2 regions of the Paenibacillus sp. J23TS9 genome follow, and region 1 is predicted to be linked to the other one. Evidence: riboswitches for the same ligand, from Rfam matches in the RefSeq annotation. Region 1 holds a riboswitch; the other holds the start of a gene.
The links. Region 1 has a riboswitch for thiamine pyrophosphate ahead of tenA (thiaminase II). Riboswitches for the same ligand answer to the same signal wherever they lie in the genome.
Positions count from the first base shown of each region.

Region 2: it holds a riboswitch for thiamine pyrophosphate, as region 1 does, so the genes downstream of both, KJS65_RS17270 (ABC transporter substrate-binding protein) here and tenA (thiaminase II) in region 1, are expected to answer to the same signal.

Region 1 is NZ_BOSG01000001.1:119,639-131,447, reverse strand. Features, by position in the region: gene KJS65_RS00630 (undecaprenyldiphospho-muramoylpentapeptide beta-N-acetylglucosaminyltransferase) at 1-799, opposite strand, end outside; gene KJS65_RS00625 (hypothetical protein) at 966-1,115, shown strand; gene abc-f (ribosomal protection-like ABC-F family protein) at 1,208-3,109, shown strand; gene KJS65_RS00615 (50S ribosomal protein L25) at 3,175-3,795, opposite strand; gene KJS65_RS00610 (cupin domain-containing protein) at 3,989-4,441, opposite strand; gene KJS65_RS00605 (carboxylesterase/lipase family protein) at 4,665-6,152, opposite strand; gene thiE (thiamine phosphate synthase) at 6,330-7,016, opposite strand; gene thiD (bifunctional hydroxymethylpyrimidine kinase/phosphomethylpyrimidine kinase) at 7,013-7,825, opposite strand; gene thiM (hydroxyethylthiazole kinase) at 7,822-8,655, opposite strand; gene tenA (thiaminase II) at 8,652-9,350, opposite strand; TPP riboswitch at 9,479-9,584, opposite strand; gene pulA (type I pullulanase) at 9,660-11,809, opposite strand, start outside.
Region 2 is NZ_BOSG01000002.1:363,214-375,022, reverse strand. Features, by position in the region: gene KJS65_RS17325 (CPBP family intramembrane glutamic endopeptidase) at 1-582, shown strand, start outside; gene KJS65_RS17320 (CcdC protein domain-containing protein) at 673-1,218, shown strand; gene KJS65_RS17315 (TetR/AcrR family transcriptional regulator) at 1,280-1,876, shown strand; gene KJS65_RS17310 (VC0807 family protein) at 2,001-2,609, shown strand; gene nfsA (oxygen-insensitive NADPH nitroreductase) at 2,702-3,445, shown strand; gene KJS65_RS17300 (TatD family hydrolase) at 3,472-4,293, opposite strand; gene KJS65_RS17295 (DUF3888 domain-containing protein) at 4,365-4,826, opposite strand; gene KJS65_RS17290 (beta-N-acetylhexosaminidase) at 5,064-6,971, shown strand; gene KJS65_RS17285 (ABC transporter ATP-binding protein) at 7,071-7,910, opposite strand; gene KJS65_RS17280 (ABC transporter permease) at 7,941-8,702, opposite strand; gene KJS65_RS17275 (thiamine-binding protein) at 8,699-8,992, opposite strand; gene KJS65_RS17270 (ABC transporter substrate-binding protein) at 9,116-10,159, opposite strand; TPP riboswitch at 10,332-10,444, opposite strand; gene KJS65_RS17265 (GerAB/ArcD/ProY family transporter) at 10,589-11,683, shown strand; gene KJS65_RS17260 (spore germination protein) at 11,680-11,809, shown strand, end outside.

The sequences.
Region 1 (11,809 bases):
CAAATATGGAATTGGAACCGGCCCGGGAAATCACCATATCACACATGGCTAATACATCCGGCAGCTCTTCGTTTATGTATTCATACTGCTGGTATCCACTGAGTCTTATACTCGTGTCCAACTGACCTTTTCCGCATAGATGGACAATCTGGAATCGCTCCGAGAGATCAGAGAGCGCAGCTCTGACGGTTTCATTGATTTTACGGGCTCCGAGGCTCCCGCCCATAATCAGAAGAACAGGTTTATTCGCATGAAATCCGCAAAACCTTCTTCCTTTATCCGCATGACCCTGATGAAGTTCCTTTCGAATGACGGCTCCAACATAGCGGGTTTTTGCTTTGCTGATTTGGCCGGCTGTTTCTGGAAAAGTCGTGCATACGGCAGCCGCAAGCGGAATGGAAATACGGTTTGCGAGGCCGGGCGTAATATCTGATTCATGAATGATAACAGGCACTTTGTTCAACCATGCCCCTATGACGACCGGTACAGATACGAATCCCCCTTTTGAAAATAACACCTGCGGCTTCCGTTTGTGAATCAATCGATAGGCTTGATATACTCCCTTGGCAATCTTGAACGGGTCCTTCATGTTTTGAAAGTCCAAATACCTTCGCAATTTACCTGTTGATATTGGAAAATAATCCACCTCGGGAAGGGAGCTGACAAGCTGTCTCTCAATGCCCTGAGCAGAACCTATATATTCCACAGACCAGCCCTCATTCAGAAAAAGCGGCATTAACGCCATATTAACGGTCACATGGCCTGCGGAGCCGCCGCCGGTAAACATAATCTTCTTCATAAATACCTCCTGCTCGTTGACTTCTTGTTGTTTTATTGTATTATACAGCCGATATTTATATAAGTACCGGTGCCTCCTTCTCCCATGCCTTATGACTGCCCCTTGCTATCTGAGGGCAAAACATATAGAATAAACATAACTTTTTTAAACAGGAGGTGAGGTAGCAGTGGCACAACATTTTTCGAACAACCGGATTGATCAGCTTCCGATGACGTTATCCGGCATTTTTTACAGAGCAGCACTCAACGGGATCCGTCTGTCCAATTTTAAATATCCGGTTGTTCTAAAAAAATGTGAAATGCCGCTCCTACCTTAACTTCAACGGAAAATAAGCGTTGAACGTTCAGCCGCAGGGACATTTCCCTGCGGCTTTTTTTCTGTAGTTCCGGCATCTATGGAGGAAAAACAATGATGATTCAATGTAAAAATGTGCAAAAATACCACGGCGCCCAGTTGGTGCTGTCAGATATCAGCTTCGAAATCGCAAATGGGGAAAAAGCAGCTCTGATTGGCCGCAACGGCTGCGGCAAGACGACCTTATTTCATCTATTAAAGGGAGAAGATGCCCCCGATCAGGGGAGCATCGCTATCCAAAAAGGAGCTCAGATCGGTCTCCTCGCGCAGATCCCGGAAGCATCCGCTCAAGAAACGGTGTATGAAGTGCTTCTTAAGCCTTTTGCAGCCGTACTCGAATGGCAGAGCCGGATGCGGACGCTGGAAATGCTCATGTCAAATCCTGCCGAGGCCAGTGAGCCCGCAATCCTCACAAGCTGGCTGGAGGAATACGGCAGGCTGCAGGAACAGTTCGAAAGAGCAGACGGATATGAGATCGAGTCTGCCGTCACCCGTGTGGCAGGCGGACTGGGCATTCCCTTCCAGCAATTTTCGCAGCCTTTCCCCTCCCTGTCCGGCGGGGAAAAAACGAAAATCGGACTGGCGGCACTACTGCTTGAAAAGCCTGATGTCCTATTGCTGGATGAACCGACCAATCACTTGGACATGGCCGCCATTGAATGGCTGGAGCAGTTTCTCGCTGAATATAGCGGTACCGTACTGGCTATCTCTCATGACCGCTTCTTTCTCGACAGGCTTGTCTCCAAAGTAATTGAAATCGAGGATGGAGAAGCCCACATCTATCACACCAACTACAGCGGTTATCAAAAGGAAAAGGAAGAACGTCTCCTGCTGCAGTTTGCACATTATCAGGAACAGCAGAAAAAGATTAAGCAAATGCAGGAGAGCATCAAGCAGCTGATTCAATGGGGCAACGAGGCCAATCCGCCGAATGCGGGCTTCCACCGCCGGGCAGCATCCATGCAGAAAGCACTGGACCGCATGGTCAAGCTAAAACGGCCTCTGCTCGAACGCAAGAAAATGGATCTTCAACTTCATCAGGATGACCGATCCGGCAAGCAGGTGCTTCTCATCGATCAAGTGGGCAAAGCCTTCGGGGACCGTTTCCTGTTCCGCGATGTCAACGGACTGCTCCGTTACGGGGAAACCGTCATGCTCCTGGGGCCAAACGGCTGCGGCAAAAGCACCCTGCTTCAGATGGTTCTTGGGGAAGAAGAAGTTTCAGAAGGAGCCATTACCGTGGGCTCCCGCGTCCTTATAGGCTATCTTGCTCAGCAGGAGCAACCGGAAAACACCCGGCAATCCGTGCTTCAATTTTATCGTGAGCATGCAGGGATCGAAGAAGGAGAAGCCCGTGGCAAGCTTGCACGTTTTCTGTTCTATGGAGCCGATGTATTCAAAGGTGTCTCCAGTCTCTCCGGAGGCGAATGGACGCGTCTGCGATTTGCCATATTGATGGAGCTGAAACCAAATTTGCTGATCCTCGATGAACCGACCAATCACCTGGATATTGACTCCAGGGAAGTGCTCGAGGAAGCACTGGAGGAGTTTCCTGGGACCATCCTTTCGGTATCTCATGACCGCTATTTCATAAACCGGCTTGCCGATACGATATGGAATCTGGAGCAGGGGAAGCTACGGATGATTGCGGGTGGATTTGATGAATACCAAACACGTTCACGCCATGAAAAAGCACAAGTGATTCCAGAAGTGAAGATTGTTCCTTCCGCCCCCGTTTCTGGGAAGCAACGCATGTCCTCGCCAAAATCCGCACCGGCATACTCGGAAAAGGATATCCTGGCAGCAGAGCAAAGGCTGCAGGAGCTGGAAACGCAGATGATGGATGAGACCATCGCCTGCGATGCAAAACAACTTGCGGAGCTACATGAAGAAAGCGAACGGCAAAAAGAACGGATTCAGAAACTGTACGAAGCCTGGATGAGTTCCGCGGAATGAATGCATGTAATAAAAAGCCCGGCCAAATGGCCGGGCTTTTAGACATGTATATTAAACGTTATACGTTATTCCTTCGATTCTTCTGCAGAAGCTTCCGGAGCTGCTTCTTCGGTTCCTTCATCGCCTTGCGCTTCCAGAACCGCACGAGGAGCGGTTACATGTGCAATCAGCTCTTCAGGAGAAGCGGTCAACGTTACGCCTTCAGGCAGCTTGATTTCTGAGGCCACAAGCTTGTCGCCCATGTTCAGATGGCTAACGTCCACTTCGATGGAAGCTGGTAGATTCGCTGGTAGTGCTTCAACCTCAAGCTCTGTTTCCAGATGCTGAATCACGCCGCCCGACTTGGTTCCTTCCGCAGTTCCGTGGAATTCAATCGGAACACGAACTTTAAGCGGCTTATTAGCGGAAATTTGCAAAAAGTCAACGTGGCTCCATACCCCGCCTTTTTTCTGGAAATCCTTGATAATGACATTCAGATCAGAGGAGCCCTCTACTTTAAGCTTGAACATTTCCGTACGGCCCGTTCTGGCAATCTTCACGAGTTCCTTAGCGTCTACGCTAAGCGGAATGTTCTCGGTTTGTGATCCGTATACAACGGCGGGAATACGACCGCTTTCTCTGAGGCTGCGCAAGCTCGAATGTTTGTTGTCGTTTCTTCGTTCTGCTGTAAGTGAATGAGATGACATCTTGAATAACCTCCTTTGATAGTTGCATATCTGTTACCGCAAGCTAGACGGCATATCTATGTATTACCCATTCCAGAGACAATACAAACGTTTCTGCCAGAAAGGATTCCCCATAAGGCTTATCTTTACGCAAAAACCCTGCTGCGAAATGCCCACAGCAGGGTTTTTGCCACTAAACAATAGAATGGCCAGTTTAATCAATCATGGTAAAGTCATCAAAATGAAACCCCGGAGATACAACGCAGGACACGAGAACCGGTTCATCTCCAAGCGGACGGGCTTCCTGCCACACATTGGCCGGAACCAAGGCCTGAGGAACCTGGCCGTTTTCCAAATCCATGCCGAGAATGATTTCCTGCCGCTCAGCCGGGTCCTCTCCGTCACCGCCAAGCGCAAGCATCAGCGGACTTCCAGCATGCCACATCCATAATTCATCGGAGTAAACCCGATGCCATTTGGAAAATTCCTGCGGATGCAGCAAGAAATAAATGGATGTCGCTGCCGGACGGGGGCCGGAATATTTGGGATCCAGTACTTCCTTGGGTATTTCAAAGGACGCCTCCCAAAGCCTCTTGTACCAGCCGCCTTCAGGATGGGGCTGAAGATCCAATGTCTTTATCAAGGGGGACAATAATGTTTCAGTCATGTTCTGCCTTCTTTCTGTGTCAGGATTTTGCAAAATCCTCATGTAAGTAACCCTGTACCAACAGGGAATCTGCCATTTACTTTATCAAATGTGGTACAAGGTGTAAATCGTCAGATTCCAATTATGATGAAGGTGCTTAGCCCCTTCATTTATGATTCCCCGTTTTTCCTCCTATTTTCAAAAATTAGATGCTGTGCGCGCTTGTCCGCCCTGTTCATATGGTTTAGTTCCCTGCTGTCAGCTTACGCCGTTTTTCGGCTTCCGGATCCGCATCAACCCGGCTTTCTTCAGCAAACAGCATGGTCCAACGCTTGTCGCTGTCATAAGCTGGCCATTCCAATGTTTCCGTTGACGGATTACCTCTCTTTGCAAAAGCCGTCCATGCATCCTGCATCTGCTCAGCCATAGCCCTCATTCTCTCATCGACAGGAAGCCCCGCTCCTTGAAGAAGCTCCAAGTTGTTAAGCACAAATGGAATTTCTGCTGAATGGAATGCCTTGCCCAGCAAAGGATGTCCCGGAATCATCGCGAAATCGTAGCGGTACATCCACACGGATGCATGGCTGCGCTGGGCATCGGCAAATAACAGCGCCGATCTAAAGAAGTACAGATCCGTCATCGCCTGGCGCTGGCCTTCAACCGTAACCGTATAATCTTCAACCCAAGAAGCTGCTTCTGGCGTTCCCGTCATTGAGGTATATGCTTTGGCATTTTCCTCCTTAGACAAGAGCGGTGCGCCCTCTTTGATAAACAGAGCACCTTCATCCTTATTAATTCCGATGATGATCTCTACTCCTGCCGCTGAACCTTGAGAGATTGCCTGCAGAGGAGAAAGGGGTAATTCCTTACCGTCAATGACAAGTTGGAACAGCATGACAGCGCTGGCGCCTGCAGCTTGTTTCAGCCTGTCCCCTGCATGCAAAATTTCTTCTGCAGGCACATTTGTGAGCTTTTCCAGTCCATCTTCCGAAACGTCGAGCATGTCAAGCAATGCCTTCGCCAGAAGCCGTCCCTGCTGATCCGGGATAGCTTGTGAAGCACCGCTCTGCATAATCGCCCGGCTGAACAGCCCCTTTGCCGCGGGCATCGCCAATAGTGCCGCAATACTCATGCTGCCTGCCGATTCGCCGAATACCGTCACCTGCTGCGGGTCCCCGCCGAAAGCGGCTATATTGCACTGAACCCACTGCAGCGCCGCGATCTGATCCAGCAGTCCGGCATTGCTGACATACCCGTCTTCTTCTCCATTGGAATAAGGCGCCCAATGCGCAAATCCAAGCGGACCAAGCCGGTAGCTCAAGGTGACAACAATCAATCCGCCCCGCCGTGCGAGTACAGAACCATCATAGATCGGCAGACCGCCGCCACCCGTTACGAAAGCTCCACCATGTATCCATACCATGACGGGTAGTGGCTCCTTCGACGGATGATCCGGCGCCCAGACATTGACATACAGGCAGTCTTCCGACTGGGGAATTCCACCGCGCTTCAGACCGAAAACTCCTCCAGCCGGGTCCACCGGCTGAGGTGCAAGAGGACCCGGGGTATCCGCATTTCTTATTCCCTGCCATGACTGGACGGGAGCAGGTCTCCGAAATCTCCGTTCACCGACAGGTGGTTCAGCGTACGGGATTCCCTTCCATGCTTTTACTCCGTGCTGTCTAATTCCTTGTATTACACCGCTATGTATGCGAATGATGAGATCGTCCAAATCTGACATCCTTTCTGAATGAAATACGATACTTTCATATTACCACCAATTTTAATGCTTACCCAATGTCCATCCGATGGTCGATTTCTATCAGGGTACATCTAGATTACCCTATATAAAAAAAGAACCTGCCTCATGGCAGATCCTTCATCTTATTTTTGTCAAATCATCCTCCTATTAATGTGAAAAGGAACTGCCCCGCCGTTCTATCGAAGCGGTAACCTCGCAGACAAGCTTCTGCGCTGCGGCACCATGATCGACCGCCCCTGTAATCGCGGAAATCACGGCAATTCCATCAGCTCCAGCATGGATCACTTCCGAGGCACGCTCCATTGAAATTCCACCAATACCTACGATAGGCAGCGTCACATTCTTCAGCTTCATTTCCCGGATCACGCCAGGTCCCTGGGCCTGCCGGGCATCGTCTTTGGACAAGGTCGGAAAGATCGGCCCAACGCCCATGTAATCCACGATCTGATGATCTGCTAGCTCTGCTTCCTCTATGGAATGAACCGATAATCCCAATATTTTATCTCCGATTCGTTTCCTCACTTGACCCGCCGGCTCATCCTCCTGTCCGATATGAACTCCTTCGGCATCGATTGCAATGGCGAGGTCAACGTCATCATTGATGATGAGCGGGATGCCGAATCTGCGGCATACTGCTTGAATGCGCCTCGCAAGCTCCTCCTTCTTGGTTCCCTTTAGTGCATTCCCGCCCTTTTCCCGGAATTGTACCAGTGTAACTCCGCCGCGGATCGCTTCCTCCACCACGATAGCGGGATCAATTTTGCAATTTGTACTGCCGAGCACAAGATAAAGCCTCAGAGATTCCCTTAACTGTGATACTTCAAGACGGCTCATCGGACAGAGTCCTTTCTGCGGCTGTACGCCCAATGATTCGTTGGCCCATTGCCTTTTCCAATTCCAAGCGTATCCTCAATCGCAGCCTGGATAAAACTGCGGGCCGTAAGGACGGCTTGCATCACGTTCATCCCTTTTGCGAGTTCTGCCGTAATGGCTGCTGAGAAAGTGCAGCCTGTCCCGTGAGTATGCCTTGTTGCAATTCTCCGGCCTTCAAGCAGCGTGAATGAGTATCCGTCATACAGCAGATCCACGACTTTCTCCGTCACTGGATCATGCCCCCCCTTAATCACGACCATACGCGTACCATATTCGGATATCTTTATGGCCGCTTCACGGCGGTCTTCCATGGTCGTAATCGGCATGCCCGCGAGTGCTTCCGCCTCCGGTATATTGGGTGTGACGATCAGTGCTAGCGGAAGAAGTCTGCTCTTCAGCGCGTCAGCAGCATCTTTGCGCAGCAGCTCCGCTCCTCCCTTCGCCACCATCACAGGATCAACAACAACATTCTTCCATCCGAAGACTTCAATCTGGTCAGCCACAGCCTCGATAATATCAGCGCTAAACAGCATTCCTGTCTTGATGGCATCGACACCCAAATCTGTGCCAACTGCGTTGATCTGCTCTGCTACCGCCGCAGCCGTTAAAGGGAATACGCCTTGGACACCGAGCGTATTTTGAACCGTTACTGCCGTAATAGCCGACATCCCAAACGCATTCAGCTCCTGAAATGTTTTGATATCTGCCTGAATTCCTGCGCCTCCGCCGCTATCTGAGCCTGCAACCGTCAATGCTCTGGCTATACTCATTGCAAGAATCCTCTTCCCGCAGAAACCCGGTGACAGATTACCGCCTCTTCCGAAACCGGATATTGATCCATTTCGGATAAGGCATCCAGGAATGCAGATTGGAAGCTGCCCGGCCCACGGTAGCCGGCAGCCTGATAAGCCCGGGCTGCAGCTTCTCCATAAAAAGCCAAAGCCGCAGCTCCGGCTGTCAGCAGATCAGGTTCTACGGCGGCAAATGCACCCATGATGGAGGTCAGCAAACACCCTGTACCCGTTACCTGAGTCATGATCGGATGTCCTCCACGAATGACATAACCTTGCATACCATCCGTAATCACATCTTCCTTTCCTGTAATGGCAACGATGGTGCCCATTCGATTTGCAGCCCGCGCGGCAAGACCAACCGGAGCTTCATCCTCAAGACCGTCCGCATCGACACCCTTGATGGAAGCTGCTTCACCGATCAAGTGAGCGATCTCTGCTGCGTTGCCGCGTACCATGGAGATGCGGACTTCCCGCAATATCTCCAGAGCTGATTTCGTCCGGAATGGGGTGGCACCAGCTCCTACAGGATCAAGGAGAACAGGGACGCCATGCAAATTTGCCGATCGCCCCGCGATAATGGCCGCTTCAACCAATTCTGCGCTAAGCGTGCCCAGATTCAGCACCAAGGCACCCGCTATTTTGGCCATATCTGCTACTTCCTCGCGGGCGTACGCCATCACGGGTGACGCGCCCATTGCAAGCAGTCCGTTTGCTGTGAAATTCGTGACGACCACATTCGTCACGTTATGTACAAGGGGACGCTGCTGCTTGACGATGCGGGGGAGATGCTGCATATCAGAGATCATCGTCCCACCTCTGTTGCTTCCAGCAGGTCAACCGGCCAAGCCTCCAAGGCAAAGGCCATGTCCCAGAACATATACTCCAGCTGACAGCTGGTCAGAAAATGCTCCTTCAGCCGATCTTTACGTGCCTGGGATAAGGACTCTGCCCACTCATCCAGCAAACGGCGCAGCTGCTCCGTAATTCCAAATTCCCTGTCTCCGTAAAAATGCATCCATTCATAAAACGGATGGGATTCATCCGGGTTCACTTCTTCGATTAATTTTTGTCCAATCTCCATATAAGTCCAAGGGCATGGCAGCAATGCAGCAATCACATCTTCCAGTGCACCCTCATGAGCGACATTAAGCATGTGGCGGATATAATGATTGGCAGATGGGGCAAGAGGATATCCTTGCATTTCTTCATAGGTCACGCCTGCAACATAGCAAAAATTCTGATGTGGATGCGTTTCACTATTGAGAATAAACGAGATTTGTTCATTAAAAAGAGCCATGATTGCACGGTCTTCGCATCTGGAGATCGCAATTCCGTAAATTCGGATATAAGCGTTCAGATATTCGAAATCCTGTTTCACATAATGGATCAGCTGTTCCTTTCGTAACGTTCCATCGGCAATTCCCCGGACGAACGGATGATCAAAGATCGCTTGATAGATCGGATCCGCTGCGCTTCTGAGTTCTTCGGTAAAACGGGTCATTTTGAGCACCTCCGTATACATTTGGATGAAATCCATACAGGGAGCACCGGAGCAGCATACAAAAAAGCCGCCCCGAAATGGAGCGGCTTCGCCTATTCATGATGAAAAAAACATCAATCAGAAACATGTGAAGTCCGTCTCCACTTCCCTACGCCGGTATGATCCGGATCAGGTTCAAAGGGTCCAAGCATCCTTGTCTCAGCCGCTCTTAGCGCGGCTCCCCTAGTGGATTTCATATGAAGTTCGATTTCACGTTATACTTTAGCTTCGTTTATACATCTTGTCAAACCCATTTTCCATCATGATCCATCAGCTGATCTTCTTCCAATCATCCGAACCGCTGCGGATTAGAACAGTAATGGCACTTTGGCTGTGGCCCAGCTCAATAAAACAATCCTGGTCCACATCCTTCGCTTCCCAATCATTCAAACGCACGATATAACCGATTCTCTTCACATATGCAGGGACAGTAAAAGAAGCCACAGCTCTGCCATTTTCCGTCCGTTCAAAATCAACCCGCTGTTCGCGGAGTCCGGTGCCCCATACCCACAGGTTCCAGCCGTCATATTTGCCGTCGGGACGCTCGTATTGCACCTCGACTCGTTTGGTTGGCCGCGGCACACCTCCGACTTCTTCGAACAGCACCATCATCGACAATTCCGGTACGCTCACCTGTTCATCCACCAGAAAATCAATCGCCTTGTTTCCGGCATGCTCCTCATTCACCGCAATCTTCCATCCGGTTTTGGAAAAAGGAAGCTCCATCTTAATCTCATGATAGTTGGCATTATAGATCACAACGATATTTTTCCAGACATCACCATTTGCAAAATCCTTCAGCATATACGCCACCGTGTTATCCTGACAGCGGAGTACCTCCAGATGCTTCTCTACCTGCTCCTTTGAAGTCATGCGGAATGCAGGATGCGTTTTTCGAAGGTCGATCAAGCCGCGATAATAATCGAAGACGGGTTTAAATCTCCGCTTATTCTCCCATCGGATCGCATTCACGAGATCACCGCTGCGGTAGCTGTTATGGTCGCCGTATTTCGTGCGCAGCAGCTCATCGCCGGCCTGGATCATGGGAATGCCCTGGGAAGTGAGCACGATTCCATTAGCCAAAATAGCTCTCTTCACGGACTCGCTTTTCATCATATAATCCCTGTCTACGCTTCGGTATGGCTCTGAATGCTTCACAGCTTCCTCCAGGCTTTCTCCGTTCGTCAGCTCACCATTCCGGATCTCCTTGAATCCTGCTTCATTGCGGAGACCCTGCGTGGTCAATACTTTATCCCACAGGTTTAGATTATCGTGCACGGTTACATAGTTAATCGTTTCCAGTGGAGAAGCTGTAAAATCATGCACCGCGCCTTTTACCCCTTCAAGAATTGACGCTTCCATTTCGGGTTGGCCTGTGGCAAAGCCTTTTCCTCCGCCATCGCTATCGCCTTTTATGGCTCCTCTAAAATGATCATTGAATACGGCAAAGCCTTTATTCATTTGGCTGCCCTTCAATGTTTGCTGCTGCAGAGGCGTATCGCCTCCTGTCCATGGCTCACCATAGATTAAAATCGACGGATCAACCTCGCTGTGCAGCTCCCTGGCGATCTGGATAATCGTTTCGGTGTCGATCAATCCCATCAGATCAAACCGGAAGCCGTCGACGTGATATTCCTCCGCCCAGTACCGGACCGAGTCCAAAATGTACTTCCGCACCATCGGCCGCTCCGTCGCCATTTCATTACCAACGCCGGAACCATTCGTCAGTCTTCCCTCAGCATCCCTACGGTAATAATAGCCAGGCACAATCGCCTCAAAAGGCCCGTCTTCCACGCCAAAGGTGTGATTATAAACGACGTCCATAATGACGCGGATACCTTTGCGGTGTAATGCCATGATCATTTCCTTGAACTCAAGAATCCGTACTCCCGGATTTTGCGGATCGGTCGCATAGGATCCCTCAGGCACATTGAAATGCTGCGGGTCATATCCCCAGTTGTATTTCGGTTCGATTGAATCGGGATCATCCACGAGAAGCTCATTCACCGTTTTAAAATCAAATACCGGGAGCAGATGAACATGGGTCACACCAAGCTCCTGCAGATGATCGATACCCACCTTATTTCCTTCCTGGTCCCGAAGACCGGTTTCCGTGAAGGCTTTAAATTTGCCTTTATATTTAAATCCCGATGCCGGATCTGCCGAAAAATCCCGTACATGCAGCTCATACAGCACGGCATCCTGAAGTCCCTCTAACGGTGGCCGCTTTTCTCCCTCCCACCCTGGAGGACTCCAATACTGCAAATCAACAACAGCCGATCTGGCCCCGTTAGCGCTCACCCCCTTGGAATAAGGGTCTGTTACGTAACGAATACTCCCGTCCGGACCTTCTATTTTATACATATAGTATCGACCGGCGAGATCTCCATAGAAACGCAGGAACCAGACACCGGCTTTCC
Region 2 (11,809 bases), on a different contig from region 1:
GCTGCATCAACCCTGCTGGCAGTGCTGTTCACTTGGGGCGCAGGTGCTGACAAAGCAGTGCATGCCGAGTTTTTATGGAACAAGTTACAAAGCAGCTCATTTACCCTGCTGCTGCTGTATGGGGCACTCGGCTGGTTCGTTGGGGCGCTTCAGGAGGAGGTTCTGGACCGTGGATATTATTTCAGGGTGCTGGAAGGAATGGGGCCAGCGGGGGTTATTTTGCTATCGTCCTTCATTTTCTCGCTGACGCATATTCCTACCAAAGGCTTTGATCTGGTCTCCCTTGCGATTCATTTCATTGGCGGCGTAGGATATGGCTATGTCTACCTGAAAAGCGGTTCTCTGCTCGTATCCACGGCGGTGCATGCCTTTCACAACCTGCTGCTCGATGTGCTGTTCAACAATGATTACAGTATCAGCCTGGTCAGCTTCCATCAGGGCCTGCTCGAAACCGACAAGTTGATCCAACAGGTTATTTTGATAAGTGCAGTAATGGTGATTGCCGGATTTATCTATCGCGGTAAAGGAGTCATGGCTCCGGCGGATAACTTGAAGGCGTTGTGGAGCAAGAAGGCGGTTTAGAAGGGTTCATTGGCAACCTTGCATACCGGCGGTCGGTATTAGTTCGTGGAAAAGTTAAGATCATTCTTAAAAAAAGGGAGATTGATAAAGATGACATCATATCAATGGGATTTGATTGGTTACGGCGTATGGGCGCTGATTATTTGGATGACGTTGCGGCAGTTTATGCAGACCCGGCGTCCGGTAAAAGGAAGTGGGCTGCGGCTCCTGCTGGGAGATTGGATGCTGTTTGCTCCGCTACCTTGGATTATTTATTGTGTAGCCAGCCGGGGGACACTCGAGCAGGTAGGGTGGATGCTTGGGCTTGGCGTGCTGGTGGCCGTTCCTTATATTCTGACCAGCCGGTTCGTCAAAACACCATCAGGGCAGATTATGTTCAAGTTCAATGCGCTTTTTTATTTGTTCCTGTTTGGCCTGCCTTATGTCCGTTATGTGATCCGCAATAAAGTGTTCCACAGCTATCCGATTCTCGACGCTCGGCACCGCCCGGATATTGAGCTTATGCTGGCAGAGTATATTGCGGTTCTGGTGATTTTCACTTTGATATGGCGGCTGGGCATGTATATCCAGTACACACGTACACGAAACCGCGAGGAGGCACCAGCGTCTGCAGGCCAGCCTACCCGTATAGCTTGAACATACCGACGGTTGGTATATAATAGGGTGGTAATCACTGATGAACTACAGGAGGTACCATATGAACGACAGCGGTCATACCACCAATTCCAGCCTGCAGCAGATTCTGGACGCAGCCGAGCAGCTGATTAAAGAGAAAGGCTGCCGCCAGACGACGCTCCAGGATATCATTACCACATCCGGTCTGTCCAAGGGAGCTATTTATCACTACGTCTCGGGTAAGGATGAACTGTTCGGAATGATTTTGAAGTCAAAAATGGAATCGATGAACGCACGCTTTCACCAGGCCGTCACACAGGCAGCTGACCAGGATGCAAGGATGCCGGTTCAGGCGATTACCGAAGGAATGATGTCCGGCGCGGATAAGGAGCAGGTATCCAATAAAATTTTCACCTATCTTCTAAGCCAGGCCGATAATCCCAAGGTAGCTCATGTCCTACGCGAGGTATACGATTACTCTCTCCAAACGGCGACGGCTTGGATTGCGACAGGGCAGCAGGCAGGAGCGATTCCGCCGCATATTGATGCAGCACACATGGCCTCTATGTATATGGTTTTCACCTATGGTTTACGTGTACGTAACACCATTGTGCAGGATTCCGAGGGAGCCATTCCGATGGAAGATATTTTCGGGCTGCTGATCCATTCCTTGAAATAGAAACACTCTATACGGTGCGGGCTGTGGGAAGCTATACTGGGGTAGATACGAATTGTAAAAAAATCCATTTCACAGGTGATCTATGTCTTCTTCTATTTCTTCCCGCCGGCCGGGGATTCTGTCAGTGGCATTGACTCTGTTTTTGAACGGGGTACTGCCACTGCTTTTGTATGTATGGCTCAGAAAAGGGCACTCTGAGTTTGTGGCACTGCTGATCGCATCGGCCGTGCCGCTTGTGGAGTCGGCGCTGTATTACGCCCGGTTCCGGAAGCTTGATGCATTCGGACTGCTGATGCTCGCCGGCATGGTGCTCAGTATGCTGCTGGCCCTGGTGGGAGGCGAGACGAAGCTTCTGCTATTGCGCGGGTCAGCTGTTACGGCAGTCATCGGTGCTGCATTTCTATGCTCACTCTGTTTTCCCCGCCCATTGATGGTGCCGTTGGCAAGAAGGTTCACATCCACACATAAGCACGAAGATTTTGATGCTTTATGGTCGATTCCGTATGCCCGGCGGGTATATAGAATCATGACGGCTGTTTGGGGAGTTATCCTGATCGGTGAGGCGGCTGTAAGAACTTTGCTGGCTTGGGAGCTATCGGCAACCTGGTTCCTCGCCGTATCCGATATCGTGTTCTACAGCTTTATTGCCGCTGCCGCTTTGTGGACCATGTACTATCGCCGCATTGCCGCCAAGAAGCTGGCGTTAATTAGGCTCGGAGGCTCTTTGTCCTGATCTTTCTGCAGGGAAAACCTGCGCTAATGACCCTTCAATCTGCTATGAAAATACATCCAATTACATCTATGAATGAGGAGGAGATTTACCAGATGAACGATACCCTGTCTTTACTGATGAACCACCGCTCAATCCGCAAATTTAAAGATACGCCAGTCACTGAGGAGCAGCTGCATGCGATGATCTCCGCAGCGCAAATGGCATCAACCTCCAGCAATGTCCAGGCTTACAGCGTGATTGCCGCTACGGATCCCGGATTGAAAAAGCAGCTCGCGGAGCTTGCCGGTAACCAGGCTTATGTGGAGCAGTGCCCGGTCTTTCTCGTGTGGTGTGCTGATCTTTACCGTCTGAAGCAGGTAACGGCAGAGCCGCTGCAGGAACGGGCATCCTATGAAACGACGACGGAGAATTTCATCGTGGCGACGGTAGATGCCGCCCTGGCTGCTCAAAATGCTGCGATCGCCGCTGAATCACTGGGTCTTGGCATTGTCTACATCGGGGGTGTGCGGAACCGGATCGCCGAGTTGTCCAAGCTGCTGGGCCTGCCAGAGTTGGTCTATCCGGTGTTCGGCATGTGTATCGGCGTCCCCGACCAGGAGCCGGGCCAGCGTCCCCGTCTTCCGCTGCAGTCAGTGCTTCACTTCAACGGCTATTCCGGAGAGCAAAGCGTGGAGCCGGTTAAGGAGTATGATGCCACCATGAAAGCTTATCTCCAAGAACGGACAGGCGGCAAAAAGAATACGCCATGGACGCAGGTCATGGCTGACAGACTGGCTGAGCCGATCCGGTTGCATATGAAGGAGTTTTTGGATGGCAAAGGCTTTATGAAAAAATAACCGGTTTGCTGCTTATGGCAAACGAGTTATATACCGTAAAAGCGCTTGGCATTCGCATACAATATCCGGCGTGCCTCAGGCAGTGGAAGCCCCTGAATCCGGCTCCAGGCTGATGCTACATCAGCCGTCATTCGCGGATGGGTCATCTGCCCGGCAAAAGGTCCCTCAAAAGGCCAGGGCCCGTCAGTTTCCGACATGACGAGGGAGGGAGGATATACTCGTGCCAGCTCCTGAATCTCCTCTTCATATTCAATATCGGGAGTAAAAGAAATGTAGTATCCTTGTTCGGCCATATGCTGCACCGTGTCAGGCGATCCTTTGAACCAATGGAAATGAGCGCGTTTGATATGGTGTTTTGCCAGCAGGCGGCAGGCTGTATCGGCATCCTCGTAGACGGCATGCAGCACGATCGGCTTGTCCTGGTCACGGGCAAAGGCAATAAAACGATCCAGCAGCTCCTCATACGGAACGGAGTCAAAGGGGAGACCGGCTTCTGTGGCCTCCATGCGCGTATAGTAAGGTAAACCGACCTCACCAACGGCGATCATGTCTTTGGCATGCTGCTTCATCCAGGAGAAAAGCTCAAGGATATCAGCTGCGTCAGGAATAGGCTGCTCGGGATGGAATCCGAAAGCCGGATGGACGAGGGACGGGTACCTTTGCGCAAGCTGCAGATTAGCACGGGCAGAGTCGTGGTCCATGGAGACGGCGATAACGCCTTCAACACCTGCATCCACCAGTCCGGACAGTATTTCCTGCTGCTGGACTTCACTGTATGAATCCAGATGAATATGCGCATCAATTAGCGGAGCAAAGGGTTCAGAGCGAGTTCCCTGTGTCAGATTCATAGATCAAGCACCTCCAGAATGATGATGTAGTATCATTATAGCTCAAGATGCTCATGTGCTGCCGTGCCCGTTCAAGGGGTTCCTTTTGTACTCTTAAGCAGCTCCTGCATATTGGAAGGAAGCTCGAAGGTTTGAAGATGCTTGAAGGTGATCAGCTTGATTTTGTCAGGATAGAGGGGAGAGACCTCGAAGGTCATCCGGTCCTTCCCGACTGTAATATGCGGTCCGAGGACAGGCATCGTCTCCAGCGTAATGGAAAAGTGGAATCCACGGTCTCCCGGTCCGCCATTAACCCGTTTAGCCTGAAGGATTTCAATTTGGTACGGATAGACGAGCGGGTTCTCGGCCAATCGGTGTTTATAATAATCATTCACGGCGTTTTGAATATCGGGAAGAAGGAGTTCCATCATGATATCCTGGTACAGCAGCAGCTTCGGTTCCTTGGGCTGATCGCCGGCCGCTGCGGCAGTAGTCGGAATAGACGACAAAAGAATGGTCAGCAGCAGCAGAAACGTTTCAACTCTGGTTTTCATAGATTCACCTCCTATACAACGATCCCCAGCTGAGGCTGAAATTATTCCGTATGGATTCTGAAAAACACTTTTGTGAACAAAAATGGAAACTTGCTGCGAAGGGGCAAAAAAGCTTGTGCTACGGTACCGCTCCCCCTCCTAAAATGCTATAGTACATAGATCAAGATGTTTGCCATATTTGCCATAGCAGTGTATAAAAATTATGGCACTGCATCCGGTTCAGAGGAGGAAGAAGCAGTGAAGATTCACGTTTACGGACAAACCAGCGGACTTACCGAAGGCATGGCAGAGTTGTCGGAAATATTACATATAGAGCTGGATGCGACAGGGCTTCCGGTTGAGGTGCTTCAGGCACCTGGTCCGATCTTAGTTAAGCTTCAGGATGGTAAAGGTACCATCCGCTATCAGGATAAAATCCACTTTTTCCGTGCCCTTGGTCTGCTCGTACAGCATGCAGGGGAGAAGGATCATTTTGAAATTACAGAGGAGCCGAAATTCAGCTTTAACGGCACGATGCTGGATGTTTCCCGCAATGGGGTATTGACGGTTCCAATGGTCAAGCGGTTTATCCGCTACATGGCATTGATGGGGCTGAACGGTCTGATGATGTACACCGAGGATACCTTCGAAGTGAAGGAGCAGCCTTATTTCGGATATATGCGTGGACGTTATACGGTGGAAGAGCTGCAGGAATGCGATGCATATGCGGATCAGCTCGGCATTGAGATGATTCCATGCATCCAGACGCTTGGCCACCTGGCGCAGGCGCTAAAATGGAATTATGCAGGGGGTATGAAGGACCATCAGGATATATTGCTGGTCGGTGAGCCTAAGACCTATGAATTTATAGAGCAAATGATCGCTACCGCGGCCAAAACCTACCGCACCAAGCGTATTCATATCGGAATGGACGAAGCATTTCAGGTAGGCCTCGGAAATTATCTGCGCAAGCACGGCTACCACAACCGTTTTGAGCTGATGAACGAGCATGTGGCGAAGGTGCTGGAGATTACGGAGCGCTACGACCTGAAGCCGATGATCTGGAGCGATATGTACTTCAATCTGCTGTCGAACGACACGCAAGGCGGATTGTATAACATAAACGCCGACTTTTCCGAGGATAAGATGGACCAGATTCCGAAAGGCGTCCAATTCGTATACTGGGATTACGGCAAGGCGGATGAGGAAGGCTACGGCCTGATGTACGAAAAGCATCTGAAATTCGGTTCCAAGCCAATCTTTGCCGGAGGCATTCATATCTGGAACAACATCGTTCCGAACTACGGCAAGACGTGGAATATCAGCCATCCGGCGCTGCGCGCGGCCAAAACCAAGCAGCTGGATGAGGTACTCGCGACGGCTTGGGCAGATAATGGGAACGAGAACAATCATCTCACCATTTTACCGGGTCTGCAGCTGTTTGCTGAGCATGGATATGGAAATGACGTAGATCATGACAATCTGCAAAAACGCCTTAACGCCTGTACCGGTGCAGATCTGTTTAAGCCTGTGGTGGCGCTCAGCCTGATGGATGAAGTACCAGGCGTCCTGCCGGAGAACTATTGGATGGCTAACCCGTCCAAATACCTGCTATGGCAGGATCTGCTGATTGGCTTGTTCGACAAGCATATCGAGCCGGATACGGAAACGGTTCTGCCGGGCTATTACGAAGAGATGGCGAAGGAATTGGGCGGTTACCGCGATGCCCTGGACGCACCCTTCGATCAGCTGTTCGGCATGTACGAGAAGCTGGCGCGCGTGCTTGCGCTGAAGAGTACGATGGGCGTGCAGCTCAAGCGCTTCTATGACGAAGGACAGAAGAGCGAGCTGCGCCGCCTGGCGGAAGAGGCGCTGCCTGAGCTGTATCACCGTGCAGATGAGCTGCGCGTCGCGCATCGCCGCATGTGGATGGAGACGTATAAGCCATTCGGCTGGGAAGTGCTCGATATCCGCTATGGCGGTCTTCTTGCACGTATCCGGTCCGCAGAGGACCGCGTATTGGATTACGTCGAAGGGCGCGTGGACAGGCTTGAGGAGCTGGAAGCGGAGCGGCTGCTCTACGACCAGACCGGCGTGCCGGAGGCAGGTCCAATGAACGTCAATGCAACGTACCAGAGCATCGTGACGGCGGGAGCTTTTGTATAGTAGAAAACTAGATATTTATTTATAACTCGGAAAAAAGGGAGTCCCACAGGTCGTTTGACCAGGGGCTCCCTTTTTAATATTGTCTGTAGTTAATCCTGCCTAGGATTGATGATGCATCTTCCGCTGCTCTTCCCGCATCCAGCCGGAGAGCTCCCGTCTCAGCTTGATAAAATCCGGATGCTCGATGATCTCCTCCCGGCGGGGCCGCGGAAACGGCACATCAACGGTTTGCAGCACCGAGGCCGGACGGCCGGAAAAGACATAGATGCGGCTGGAGAGCAGGAGGGCTTCTTCAATATTATGCGTGATAAAAAGCACGGAGCGCCGGCTTTCCTCCCAGATATCCAGCAGCCAGCGCTGCATGTCGCTTCGCGTCAGCGCATCGAGCGCGCTGAAAGGCTCATCCAGGCACATCAGCTCCTGCGGACTGAGCAGGGCGCGCAGGAAAGCCGCCCGCTGCTGCATCCCGCCCGAGAGCGTATGGGGGTGGGCCTTCTCGAACCCGCCCAGCCCGACTTTGTCGAGCCAATAGCGGGCCTTCTCACGGGTTTCTTTGTCGACAGTGCCTTGCACCTCTTGCGAGAGCAGCACATTATCCTCAATGGTCCGCCATGGGAAAAGTGCGGGCTGCTGGGGCATGTAGCTGATATGCCCTTGCTGACCGGTCACTTCCGTGCCGTTCATATGCACGGTTCCCGTATCCGGCTTCACGAGGCCGCCAATGATATGGAACAGCGTGCTCTTACCGCTGCCGGATGGACCAACAATGGAGACAAACTCCCCCTTTTGAACGGTCAGCGACACATTATCCAGCACCTGAAGACTGCTTCGTTTGGTCCGGAAGGCCTTGCTGATGCCAGAGGCTTCAAGAGCGGGAGGCAGCTCAGACTGAGCTGCGGGTGAATGGGCAGCAATTCGTGTTTCTTCTGAAATTGACATGTAAAAGAGCTCCTTTCTGCAGCCACGGCATTAGCCTTCCTGCTTCGGTTTCCAGCGCACGAGCCATTTTTCCAGCAGGGCGATGAGTCCGAACATCAGCAGGCTCAGTACAACAATGATCATAATGGCGACAAACATGCGGTCGGTGCGGTATCCTGCCTTTTGCAGCATCATATAATAGCCGATGCCTTTATCGGCTCCGATCCATTCGGCAATGACTGCACCCATCACGCTGTAGGTTGCCGCGATTTTAATACCCGAAAATATCGAAGGCAGCGCATGCGGAAGCTCCAGCTTGGTAAAGATCTGCTGTTTACTCGCGCCGATCATCCGCATGTAATTCAGCATCATCCGGTCTGTTTGCTTCAGCCCGCCCATCGTTGCAACGGCAACCGGGAAGAAGCAGACGAGCGTGATGACGATCAGCTTGGGCAGCAGTCCGAAGCCGAACCAGATCATCAGCAGCGGAGCGAGCGCGATTGTCGGAATGTTCTGGCTTAAAATCAGCAGCGGATATAGTGCCGACTTGAGAAAAGGAATCATATGAAGAATAAGTGCGATAATCAGTCCCACGACGGTTCCGATGATAAAGCCCTCCAAGGTCAGTCTGACTGTAGCCCAGACATGGCCCCATAAATCTCCGGCTCCATCAGCCGTTTGCTTCGCGATATCCGCCGGAGAGGGCAGAATCCACTGCTCGATATGAAACAGCGAGGTGCACAGCTGCCATACGGTCAAAAAGAAGAGGACCGCCACAAAGGGCGGCCACACATGACTCCACCAACGTCTCATGGACGGTATTTCTCCGTTAGACGCTCCATGCTGATGCCGCTCGGATTATGGGCGATTTTAATCTGTGAGATGATGCTTGGACTTCCGGCTTCCACCAAGGCCGTATGCATATTGCGTACAACCTCCAGCAGTTCTTCCAGCTCGCCTTCCATCGTTGTTTCGAGAGGATGCACCTCATACTTTACACCGGACTGCTGAATGACTTCGATCGCACGGTCCACGTAGGGAATGGAATTTTCATTGTTCGGGGTCTTGGGAATAACTTGAATGCTGAGCAGGGTATGTGCCATACCCGATCACTTCCTTTTCTAAGAAATATATTTATAAAAGATTTAGGCATCATTATTAGGTGGATAACAGTAACCGCAGCGGCTATCAAGCACATTATTAGGGTAAAGAACAGAGCCTACATCTTAAGGCAAAAAGTCATTGGTATAAGCGCCGCTAACCTCAAGCGGTTTCTCGAGCAGCTTATGCTCATACATCCAATCGGAATAACCCTTCCACACCTGTTCCTTCTGCTCGCCCCAACGCGCTGCATCGTCCTTGTATTTCGGGCTGAGCCATTTCTGGCTGGCCATGACCAGGTCCTTATCAAGCTCAGGCACAGCCTTGATCAGAATATTAGCGGCATCCTCAGGATGGTCGATCGCATACTGATAACCCTTAGAAGTGGCGCGCATAAAGGCCTTCACAAGCTCCGGATCTTCCTTGATCTGCTTCTCATTGGTGACCAGAACCGGTGTATAGTAATCCAGCTTGTCAGAGAAGTCCTTCACATACAGCATATCAAGCGGCTGTTTTCGCAGCTCGGCTTCAATACCGGTCCATCCGTAAAAGATCCAGGCGAAGTCGATATCACGCTTCACGGCTGTAAAATAATCCGCTTCGCCCATATTAACGATTTTGACCTTGCTCACGTCGCCTTTGTCGATGTCCATGATCGAGCTGATCACGGCCTCCTCAACAGGCGAGCCCCAGCCGCCGTAGGTTTTGCCTTCAAAATCCTTTGGCTTCTTGATGTTCCGGTCCACCGGAGCGGCAAAACCGGATGTATTATGCTGAATGATGGCGGCGATCGATACCAAAGGCACGCCTTGCGTACGCGCCTGGGTCACGTTCTCTTGAACGCTGACGCCAAAGGGCACTTTGCCGGATGCCACCATGGCATCCGCTCCACCAGAGCCGGGCTGCATGATTTCGACATTCAGGCCTTCTTCTTCGTAGTAACCCTGATCTTTAGCCACATACAATCCGGTATGGTTCGTATTTGGCGTCCAGTCCAGGACGACCTTCACATCCTTGAGCTTCTTGGTTTCAGTTCCATCCGCAGCGGAGGATGATTCACCGGATGGTTTGCCCGCATCCGTCGTTTGGGCGTTCTTGCTTCCACAGCCGGCAGCTACCAGCATGAGCAGAAAGGCTAGCAGAAGCAGCCCGATTTTCTTCGTTTTCATTGTTTTCTCTCTCCTTACCAGGTTTCTCCCCTTCATTGCAGCAGAATCGTTTCCTTCCATATCTGAGAGATGAATAACAGAATCATGACAGACTATGTCTTCCAATGACTCTATCATTCAACAAAAAAGCGCCCCGTATACGGGACGCTTAGGGCGCAAGATGGGCATGGCGAAGCGCCATGACGATGCTTTTCCTACGCTGGCATTACCCAGATCAGGTTTAAGGGTCAGTATCTTGAGGGATACAATCTCAGCCGGCCAATTCCAGCACCCCGGATTCTTATGAAGTTACGGGTATATCAATGTGTATTATAGTCTTAACTCTGGTGGAATTCAATCCATTCTCGCCATGGCCCTAAAAGAAGGCGTATAAATCTTCAGGAAAATGCCATTATAAGGATGGAGGAGAGGTCTGGTCTATTTAGGAGGATGAGGAAAATAAAAGCACCCATATCATTTGCGCAATCCGTCATGATCATTATGCTCAGTACAGGCCTTCTGAATCATGTTATCATCATTCCTATTATGCTGGATGCAGCTAAGCGGGACGCTTGGATTTCCGTGCTTCTGGCTTGTGCATGTGCGCTGGTCTGGATTTTCATCCTGCAAATCAGCAGCACCAAAACCAATAAGCAGCATCTGTTTGAATGGCTTTCGAAGGCTTACCATCCCATTGTAGGCCACCTGTTTGCAGGAATCATGGGCATATATCTATTTTCCATATGTACGCTTACAACCAGAGACACCGTGTACTGGATCCATCTGACCTTCTCTCCGGAGACGCCCATTGTAGTGTTCACCTTCTTGTTCCTTTTGATTTCAGCGATAAACGCTTATTTGGGTATCCATTCCCTGGCCCATACCGCAGGTATCCTGCTGCCCTTTGTGGTTGTGCTGGGTTTTTTTGTAATGCTGTCGAACACGCCTCATAAGGATTACTCCTTATTACGGCCGATGCTGGAACACGGCATTCAGCCGGTTTGGAACGGGGCTGTATATGCAGGAACCGGTTTTGTTGAGGTCATCATGCTTCTGTTTTTGCAGCATCACATCAGGTCGCGCTTGACATATCTATCCTTTATGATCATGATTCTGCTTCTCTTGGGTCTCACGATGGGTCCGATTATCGGCGCGATTGTTGAATTTGGTGCAGAAGAAGCCGATAAGCTCCGCTTTCCCGCGTATGAGGAATGGAGATTGCTGATGATTGGCCGGTACATCGAGCATCTGGACTTTTTCAGCGTGTACCAGTGGTTCAGCGGTGCATTTCTGCGGATTTCCCTGGCCATGTTCCTTATCCTCGATATATTCCGAATTAAAAGCAAGAGGGGGAAGATATGGGTACTGGGCTGCATATTTTTGGCCGTCACCGTGTTCTCAATCATTCCTTTTAGCGATAAATTCTTCCTAAAGATGATGTCTTTTTACGTGCTTCCGTTTTCTTTATGGGGAGTGCTGATATTTTCAGTGATTATTGCCGGGCTGGTGAGTTTGGCCCACCGAAAGGGGAAGGTGACGTCTTGAAGGAGCATGATCAAAAGGAAAACCAAACACTTGAAGATACGGCTTTACGGCTATTCGGTTCAAGCGCGGACATTCAGAGAAGGACAATCCCTTTGTCGAATTCGGACTATACCGTGCACCTGGTTT